DNA from 2 places in the Bacillus sp. FAU20 genome. Region 1 is predicted to be linked to the other one. Evidence: predicted binding sites of a transcription regulator. Region 1 holds the regulator's gene; the other holds the start of a gene.
The links. Region 1 encodes LexA, which represses DNA repair genes until DNA is damaged. Its sites were predicted from a motif close to CGAACATATGTTCG; they were not measured.

Region 1 (4,691 bases):
AATTATTGAAGGGGTGGAATGGGATGAGTAAAGAAGGGTTTCTTAAAGAATTATCAAGTTATCTTAGAAAGTTACCAGAGGAAGAGAGGCAAGATATTTTATTGGATTATGAAGAGCACTTTCAGTTTGGACTAGAAGAAGGGAAAACTGAATCGGAAATAATACAGGGCCTTGGTTCTCCGAAAGTAATCGCGAAAGAATTACTTGCGATGTATCGCTTTGATGAAATGAAAAAAAATCCATCGACTTCAAATGTGACAAGAGCTGTTATGGCAGCGATTGGACTTAGTTTGTTTAATTTTATTATTGTGTTAGGCCCGTTAGTCGCAATTATTGCTTTTATATTTTCTTTTTGGATCGGTGGTATTGCTAGTGTAGTAACACCATTTTTCGTTATTGGAAAAGTATTTATGGGTACTTTTATATGGTTGGATCTTTTCGTTAGTATAACGTTTGTTGGAGTAGGTTTATTGTTATGTATTATCGCTTTTTATAGTACAAAGTGGTTTAAGAGATTGTGTGTACGATATGTAATATGGAACTTCAAAATGATAAAAGGAGAGTAAATGATGAAAAAACTATTTTTAATCGCTATCGCTTGTATCATTATTGGAGTAATAGGAATTTCCCAAACATATGAAAAAGCAGTACAGACTGCTGAAAAAGGCGATAAAGAAAATGTAATTAAAAACGAAACATTAAAAAATATAGAAGTTAAGTTAGATGCCGGGGATATTATTGTCCAAAAATCTCCTGACTCTTCTTTTTATGTAAAGCAATCGGGAGATGTACGTAAACAAGAGATTCGTATCGCAGAAGATGGTGACACATTAAAAGTTATTGGGGAAAGAGAAAAAGGTGCTTCATTTGATTTTTCTTTTTACGATTTTAGGTTTCAAACGTCTAAATTGACTCTCCTTGTGCCCGAACGCTCTTACCAAGATGTAAAAGTAAATTCATCTGCTGGACAAATCGAAATGAGTGATGTGAAAAGTGATAGCGTAAGTGTTAGAACACTTGCTGGAGAAGTAGAGTTGAAACAAGTAACGGCTAAGAATGTGGAGGGATCGACAAAAGCTGGTGAGGTGAACTTTAAGAAGGTATTAGGGAAAGTGACCGCAAAAACAACAAGTGGGGAAATAAATATTCAAGATCATGATTCTAAGTATAATCTAGAAGCAAGTTCAACTGCGGGAGATATAGATATTACTTTATCGGAAAAACCACAAGATGCGGTAATTACTGGGCAAAGTGCTGCGGGAGATGTAACAATTTTTAATGAAGAAAATAAAAATGTAACAATTGGAAATGGTAGTAAAAAGATTAGCGGTAAAACGGCTGCTGGAGATGTGACGATTGAAACTCGTTAATAAGAAATAGAATGCATGGAAATCTATCAAAATACAAAAAGAAGATAATTACCGTATGTAAATAAGGTAATTATCTTCTTTTTATTATTTTTAATGTAAATCACGATATACGCCAATTACTTTCCCGATAACTGACACTTGTTTTAAAATGATAGGTTCTAACGAAGAATTTTCTGGTTGTAGACGGAAATGGTCTTTTTCTTTATAGAAACGTTTAACAGTTGCTTCGTTATCTTCTGTTAAAGCGACTACAATTTCACCATTATATGCAGACTGTTGTTGGCGAACAACAACTAAATCTCCATCGAAAATACCAGCTTCAATCATACTATCTCCAGAAATACGTAACATGAACACTTGGTCTGCTCCAGCAACAATACTAGCTGGAAGTGGGAAATGTTCCTCTACGCTTTCGACCGCCGTAATTGGTAAACCAGCAGTAACTTTTCCGACAATTGGAACTTGAATAACAGATTGTGTTTCCGTATCCATTCGGTCTTCGCCTAAAATTTCAATGGCACGTGGTTTTGTTGGATCGCGTCGAATGTATCCTTTTTCTTCTAATCGTGATAAATGTCCGTGCACTGTAGAACTAGAAGCGAGGCCGACTGCTTGACCAATTTCACGTACGGAAGGTGGATATCCTTTTTCTTGTACTTTTAGCTTAATAAAGTCGAGAATGTCTTGCTGGCGTTTCGTTAACTTTTCCATGTTTTCTAACACCTCGTTTTCTTTCATTTTTCTTATTAATAAGTATAACATGTGAAAAAACATTCTACAAACATAAGTTCGAACAAATGGCGGATTTATGTTACACTATAGGGAAATAATAGGGAGAAAGAGGGGTTCAAAATGAATGCAATTATTTATGCACGTGTGAGTACAACGAAAGAAGCGCAAGAAACATCATTGTTACGTCAAAAAGATGAATTATTGCATTTAGCTGAGCGCTATCAAATGAATGTTACTAAGGTGATTGAAGAGCAGGCTAGTGGATATACAATTGAACGTGACGGTATATTAGAGGTGTTGGATACAATTCGAGACGAACAAATTGATGTGTTACTTATACAAGATGAAACGCGCCTTGGTAGAGGAAATGCGAAGATCGCATTAATGCATTGCTTACATAAAGAAGGCATAAAAGTATATACGCATACACATAATGGTGAATTACAATTATCGGATTCTGATTCGATGGTATTAGATATTATTGGTATTGTTGAAGAATATCAAAGAAAGATTCATAACTTGAAAATTAAACGAGGCATGCAACGTGCAGTAGAAAAAGGTTATCGTCCAGAAAATAATTTAAAAAATCGTCATTTAAGTGTAGGAAGAGAGAAAAAAGAAGTGCCAATTGAGGAAATTGTACGTTTGCGAAAAAGTGAACTCACGTTTGAAGAAATCGCAGCAACATTACGTGGATTTGGTCATAATGTTTCAAAGGCGACTGTACATCGTAGATATGTAGAGTATACGAAGCAATTGCTTGATAAAGAAGAGTAACTATTGTATGATAATAATCAGTTTTGATTAGAAGGGGGATTCGAGATGATTAATCACGAACTCGTTGAACGCATTAACTTCTTAGCGAAAAAAGCAAAAGCTGAAGGTTTAACTGAAGAAGAGCAACGTGAGCGTCAATCGCTACGTGAACAATATTTAAAAGGATTTCGTCAAAATATGTTAAACGAACTTAAAGGTATTAAAGTTGTTAACGAAGAAGGTACAGATGTTACACCGACGAAATTAAAAGCTTTAAAAAAGCAAGATAATGCAAAATTAAATTAAAAGATGGGCGAAGCCCATCTTTTTTATTTGTAAAAATCGTTATTTAATAACTTTCCAGTTGTTATTAACAGTTGCTTCTATCGTTTTATGTTCCAATATATAATTAGCGATAAGTTCAGACATATCTATGGGTATATCTTTTACTACCGGTTTGTTTTGAAACATAAAAAAATTTCCCCCGCCACTTGCACGATAATTATTCATTACAACGTCATATTCTTCATTCATATTAAGAGGAGCACTGTTATGCTGTAAAGATTCTACTCTTTCACCAATTGGTTTTGAAATGTTTAATACGTATGAAATCCCTTCCCACATATCATAATTATAATGTTGTGGCTTTGGTTCTATGTAGATAGGACTTACGGTGATTGATCCATCTGTTTTTAATGTGAAATAAGAAGCAGAGAGTTCAAGAGCATCTTTTATATCTGCTCCAGTTATTCTAATTACTTTTAATGTGTTTGGATAAATATAATTAGAAACGATATCACGCATTGTTACATGTTCAGGGAAACCTGGAGATGTATTATGGAACAAACTTGTACAAGAAATTGATACATTAGCTATATTCATCTGTATTTTATTTATGAATTCGATAAAAGGATGATCATGCAAACGAGTTTGCATAGCATCTGAAATTTGCATGTCCCCCTGAATGATTCCAATAGGTTGATCAAGCCACTTTTGTGTTTTCTCTTCGTAATCGGCTACCAATGAAAGTACATTTTGGTCCGCCTCAACTCCTTGTACAGATAATAATTCAGAAGAACTCTCTTTTTTCACCCATTTATGTTTTGTTTTTTCGAATGTTATTTTTACTTTTCCAACTGAGTGTCCATTGCATCCAGTCTGTAAAATTGTTACACCGTTAGCCATCGTATGAGAAATTTCTCGGTGTTGATGACCTGTTAGTAAAAGATCTATACCTTCAATTTCATGGCACATTGCATATCCTTGGTTTTCTCCTGTTAACACTTCAGTCGGTACCCCGGTTTGTAAATCTCGTTCAACTCCCCCGTGATACGCTACGACTAGTAAATCTGGTTTCTCATGTTTGCGAATGTAAGAAACCCATTCTTTTGTAGTCTTTAATGCATCTTCAAATAGTAAATTTTTAATGTGATGGGGTTGTTCCCAATTGGGAATGTAATGCGTTGTCACTCCTAAAATAGCAATTTTTATATTTGATTCAATATGTTTTATTACATATGGTTTCCCGAAATAAGGTTTTTTACTGTTTTTATCTAAAATGTTTGCTGATAGGTACGGGAAGTTCGCAGTAGTCACAGCATTATTTAATATATCCATCCCGTAATTAAATTCATGATTGCCGATAATTGCAGCGTCATACTGTAAGTAATTCGCTAATAAGGACATTGGGTTTTTTTTGTTTTTTTCGTATGTAACATAATGATAAGTAAATGGTGTGCCTTGAATAAAGTCGCCATTATCAATTAAAAGAACGTTTGTATTTTGGGAACGTTCTTTTTTTATAAGAGTAGAAATTTTAGCTAAACCAAGTTC
Region 2 (4,691 bases), on a different contig from region 1:
ACTAGTTTTGAAAATCAACAAAATCGTACAGCGAAATTACGTACTGAATATGAAGATCGTAGGAAAAAACAAGGGAGCCCTTGTTTTAAAGAGGTTGATAAAAAAGAGGAATCAACATTAAGACCCGCTTATGAGAGTGTGTATTTTGTGAAGGAAGGCGAAGTGTGAAAGGATGGGGGGAATCCCCATTCTTTTTTTGTTTATCCCGCTATTTGTGGGCAGTAAGACCCCCACCTCAAAATTCAGCGAAAGCAAAGAAGTTAAGCGGGGGATCAACAAAATCCCCACTGATTAAAGTTTCACTTTATCAGTCTTTGTAGATAAGGCGATATATTAGAGAAACCGAGTTGTAATTGATATATCTAGAAAATCACCAGTGTAATTTCATTTGCCGATAAAAAATCGAAAAACAATCTAAATAACAAAACGAACGACACGTCCTGTCGAATATTGATAGATTATCATAGCTAAATAATGAAGGAATTCTTATGAAAGATATGGAAACTTTAATAAATACATCTCCATATGTCGTATCTACCATTTCCTCTTTCATATAAGCAATGATACAGTAGGGATAGTATTTAGAGTAAAGGGGTAAAGTGTAGAATGGATTTTCAGACAATCAAAGAGTATTTTTCACCAGAAAATATGGATCATATTGTTGAGAGTTATAAAGCGTTCGGACCACTTCTTGGTATTGGTTTACCGATGATAGAGGCGTTGATTCCAGCATTACCGCTTATTGTATTTGTACTGGCAAATGCTGTTGCATTTGGCTTTTGGCTCGGTTTTCTTTATTCATGGCTTGGATCAGTAATGGGTGCATTACTTGTCTTTTTCATCATCCGCCATTTTGGTCGCAGTCGTTTCTTTTCGTTTGTAAATAAGCATGAGAGAGTACGAAAAGCAATGGGATGGATTGAAAGAAAAGGATTTGCACCGATTTTTGTTATATTTTGTTTTCCGTTTACACCGTCAGCATTAATAAATGTTGTCGCTGGTTTATCCCGAATTAGTGTAAAACAGTTTGGGCTAGCGTTAGCATTCGGAAAACTTGTGATGATTTTTATTTTAACGTATATCGGTCATGATTTAATGTCATTTATTCATAATCCAGTGAAATCAGTCATTGTAGCGATTGGTATTTTTATTTTATGGTATGTCGGTAAGAAAATCGAAGTAAAGTTAGAACTGCATTAAGAATAGTCTTCTTTGTAAAGGAAAGCTTCAGTATTAAAGGATAAGGGGAGAAGCAGATGAAGAAAACTTTGAAAAAAGAAGGCATAGAGTGGATACGAACAATTTTAATTGGTGTATTATTAGCTGTATTTTTTCGAACGTTTTTCTTTTCGACGTACGTTGTAGAGGGGAAGTCAATGATGCCCACATTGCAAGATGGCAATATGCTAGTTGTAAATAAGGTAAGTTATCAAGTTGGGGACTTGAACAGATTTGACGTTGTGGTGTTTCATGCGAATAAAAAAGAGGACTATGTAAAGCGGATTATCGGTTTACCTGGAGATCATATTGAATATAAGCATGATAAATTATATATAAACGGACAATTCGTGGATGAACCTTATTTAGAGAAATATAAGAAGGAGATAAATGGACGACAACTAACAGGTGACTTTACGCTAGAAGAGTTAACTAAGGAAAAAACGGTGCCACCTGGATGTATTTTTGTAGTAGGTGATAACCGCCTCGGGAGCTGGGATAGTAGACACTTTGGATTTGTAAAAGCTGATACAGTTGTCGGTAAAGTTGATTTACGATATTGGCCAATTCAAGAGGTGCAAACGAATTTTTCAAAAGGTTGATATAATAGATAGAAGTATAAAAAAAGGCAAACTACTCCGTTTGTCTTTTTTCGTGTCCTATAATACAATTATAGTAGCAAACTAACGTTCGTTATGTAAGTGAAAGGTGGGGTTACATGTCACTTCGATTTGTGATTGGTAGAGCGGGAAGTGGAAAAAGTACACTTTGTTTACACGAAGTGCAAGAAGAGTTAAAACAGCGCCCGAGAGGGGAAACAATATTATATCTTGTGCCAGAACAGATGACATTCCAGACGCAGCAGGCGTTAATTGGAAGTGAGGATGTAAGAGGTTCTATTCGGGCACAAGTTTTTAGTTTTTCACGATTAGCGTGGAAGGTACTACAAGAAGTTGGCGGAGCGAGTCGTCTTCATATTGATGAAGCGGGTGTACATATGTTACTTCGTAAAATTGTAGAGTCTCGTAAAGATGGGTTATCGGTGTTCCAAAAAGCAGCGGAGCAAAACGGTTTCTTTGAACATCTGGGCAGTATGATTGCAGAGTTTAAACGTTACAATGTAACGCCATCTAACGTATATGAAATGTGGCAACAATTAGATGCGCATAGTAGCAGTGCCGAGCAAAAGCTATTAGCGAATAAAGTGTATGATTTACAACTACTATATGATGATTTTGAACGTGCTTTAATCGGAAAATATTTAGATTCAGAAGACTACTTGCAATTGCTAGTGGAAAAGCTTCCGCAGTCTGAATATGTAAATGGTGCGGAAATTTATATAGATGGATTTCATTCATTCTCCCCGCAAGAGTTAGAGATTGTAAGACAGCTTATGATTTGCGGAGCGAGAGTTACGATCACGTTAACGATAGATGAAAAAACGTTAGCGCAGCCAGTAAATGAACTCGATTTATTTTATGAAACGACGGTAACGTATGAAAAAATAAAACAAGTAGCGCGTGAAGAAAAAATAGAAATTGAAAAAACAATTCCACTTATGGAACAGCCGCGTTTTCATTCTCCAGCATTAGCGCATTTAGAAGCTCATTATGAAGCGCGTCCGAATGAAAAATTTAACGATGAAGCGAGTGTAACGATTAGTACAGCTGCGAATTTACGAGCGGAGGTAGAAGGTGTTGCTCGTGAAATTCGTAAACTTGTTGCGGATGAAAAATATCGTTACCGAGATATTGCAGTACTTCTTCGTAATGGGGAAAGTTATTACGATGTGATGCGAACGTTATTTACAGATTACAATATCCCGCACTTCATCGATGAAAAGCGCTCGATGTCACACCATCCATTAGTAGAATGTATTCGTTCTGCACTCGAGATTATTAGTGGGAATTGGCGTTATGATGCGGTGTTCCGCTGCGTGAAAACAGAGCTTTTATATCCATTAGACGTAAGAAAAGAAACGATGCGTGAAGAAATGGATGAATTTGAAAATTACTGTTTAGCGTACGGTGTACAAGGAAAGAGATGGACTTCAGAGGATCCATGGATGTATCGCCGTTATCGTTCTCTTGATGATACGAACGGGATGATCACAGACAGTGAACGTGAAATGGAAGAGAAAATAAATAGGCTACGTGACGTTGTAAGAACACCTGTTATTCGCATGCAAAAAAGGTTAAAGCGTGCAGGAACAGTTATGCAAATGTGTGAAGCAGTTTACTTATTTTTAGAAGAGCTGGATGTTCCAAAGAAACTAGAAGAATTACGTATACGTGCAGAAGAAAGTGGAGATTTCTTATTTGCGACAGATCATGAACAAGTATGGGAAGAGGTAATGAGCCTTCTTGATACGTTTGTAGAGATGCTTGGTGATGAGAAAATGTCTCTTTCTATGTTTACGGACGTTATGTCGACAGGTCTTGAGGCACTTCAATTTGCTAATATTCCGCCTTCATTAGACCAAGTATTAATTGCTAATATTGATCACTCCAGGTTATCTGACGTGAAAGCAACGTTTATTATAGGTGTAAATGAGGGGGTTATTCCAGTAGCACCTATGGATGAAGGTATGCTTTCTGATGAGGAAAGAGAAGTTCTTGGTGCGGCAGGAATTGAATTAGCGCCAACGACGAGACAAACTTTGTTAGAAGAACAGTTCGTTATGTATCAAATGGTAACGAGAGCATCTGAGAAGTTATACATTTCATGCCCGCTTGCAGATGAAGAAGGAAAGACGTTACTTGCGTCTAGCTTTATTAAGAAAATAAAAAGAATGTTCCCTAATGTGAAAGATTCATTTATTACGAATGACGTAAATGATTTATCACGTTCAGAACAAATTTCATACGTAGCAACGCCAGAAGTAACGTTATCTTACGTTATGCAGCAACTACAAACGTGGAAGCGATACGGATTTGAAGGGAATTTAGACTTTTGGTGGGACGTATACAACTTCTACGTAACTTCAGATGAATGGAAACAAAAAAGTAGCCGCGTCTTATCAAGTTTATTCTATCGAAATCGTGCGAAGAAACTAAGTACAGCAGTAAGTAGAGATTTATATGGAGATATAATTAAAGGAAGCGTCTCTCGTATGGAACTATTTAACCGTTGTGCATACGCTCATTTTGCGCAGCACGGTTTATCGCTTAGAGAGCGTGATATTTTCAAGCTTGATGCGCCAGATATCGGCGAATTATTCCATGCGGCATTAAAGAAAATTGCGGACAAGTTATTGCGTGAAAACCGTACTTGGGCGGATTTATCCATAAAAGAGTGTGAGCATCTTTCTGTTTTAGTAATAGAAGAAATCGCACCGTTATTACAACGACAAATTTTATTAAGTTCAAACCGTCATTTCTATTTAAAACAAAAACTACAACAAATCATTTTCCGTACGTCAATCATTCTTCGTGAACATGCGAAGTCGAGCGGATTCGTACCAGTTGATTTAG

Region 2: the regulator LexA is predicted to act here: its motif matches at 1,898-1,911, upstream of addB (helicase-exonuclease AddAB subunit AddB).

The regions. Positions count from the first base shown of each region.
Region 1 covers NZ_JBVYHY010000003.1:1,025,765-1,030,455, forward strand. The annotation lists gene AC0OM3_RS05735 (PadR family transcriptional regulator) at 1-31, shown strand, start outside; gene AC0OM3_RS05740 (DUF1700 domain-containing protein) at 24-566, shown strand; gene AC0OM3_RS05745 (DUF4097 family beta strand repeat-containing protein) at 567-1,370, shown strand; gene lexA (transcriptional repressor LexA) at 1,461-2,081, opposite strand; gene AC0OM3_RS05755 (YneB family resolvase-like protein) at 2,223-2,879, shown strand; gene AC0OM3_RS05760 (DUF896 domain-containing protein) at 2,925-3,164, shown strand; gene AC0OM3_RS05765 (bifunctional metallophosphatase/5'-nucleotidase) at 3,204-4,691, opposite strand, start outside.
Region 2 covers NZ_JBVYHY010000021.1:79,379-84,069, reverse strand. The annotation lists gene AC0OM3_RS14210 (competence protein ComK) at 1-168, shown strand, start outside; gene AC0OM3_RS14205 (TVP38/TMEM64 family protein) at 607-1,200, shown strand; gene lepB (signal peptidase I) at 1,257-1,820, shown strand; gene addB (helicase-exonuclease AddAB subunit AddB) at 1,937-4,691, shown strand, end outside.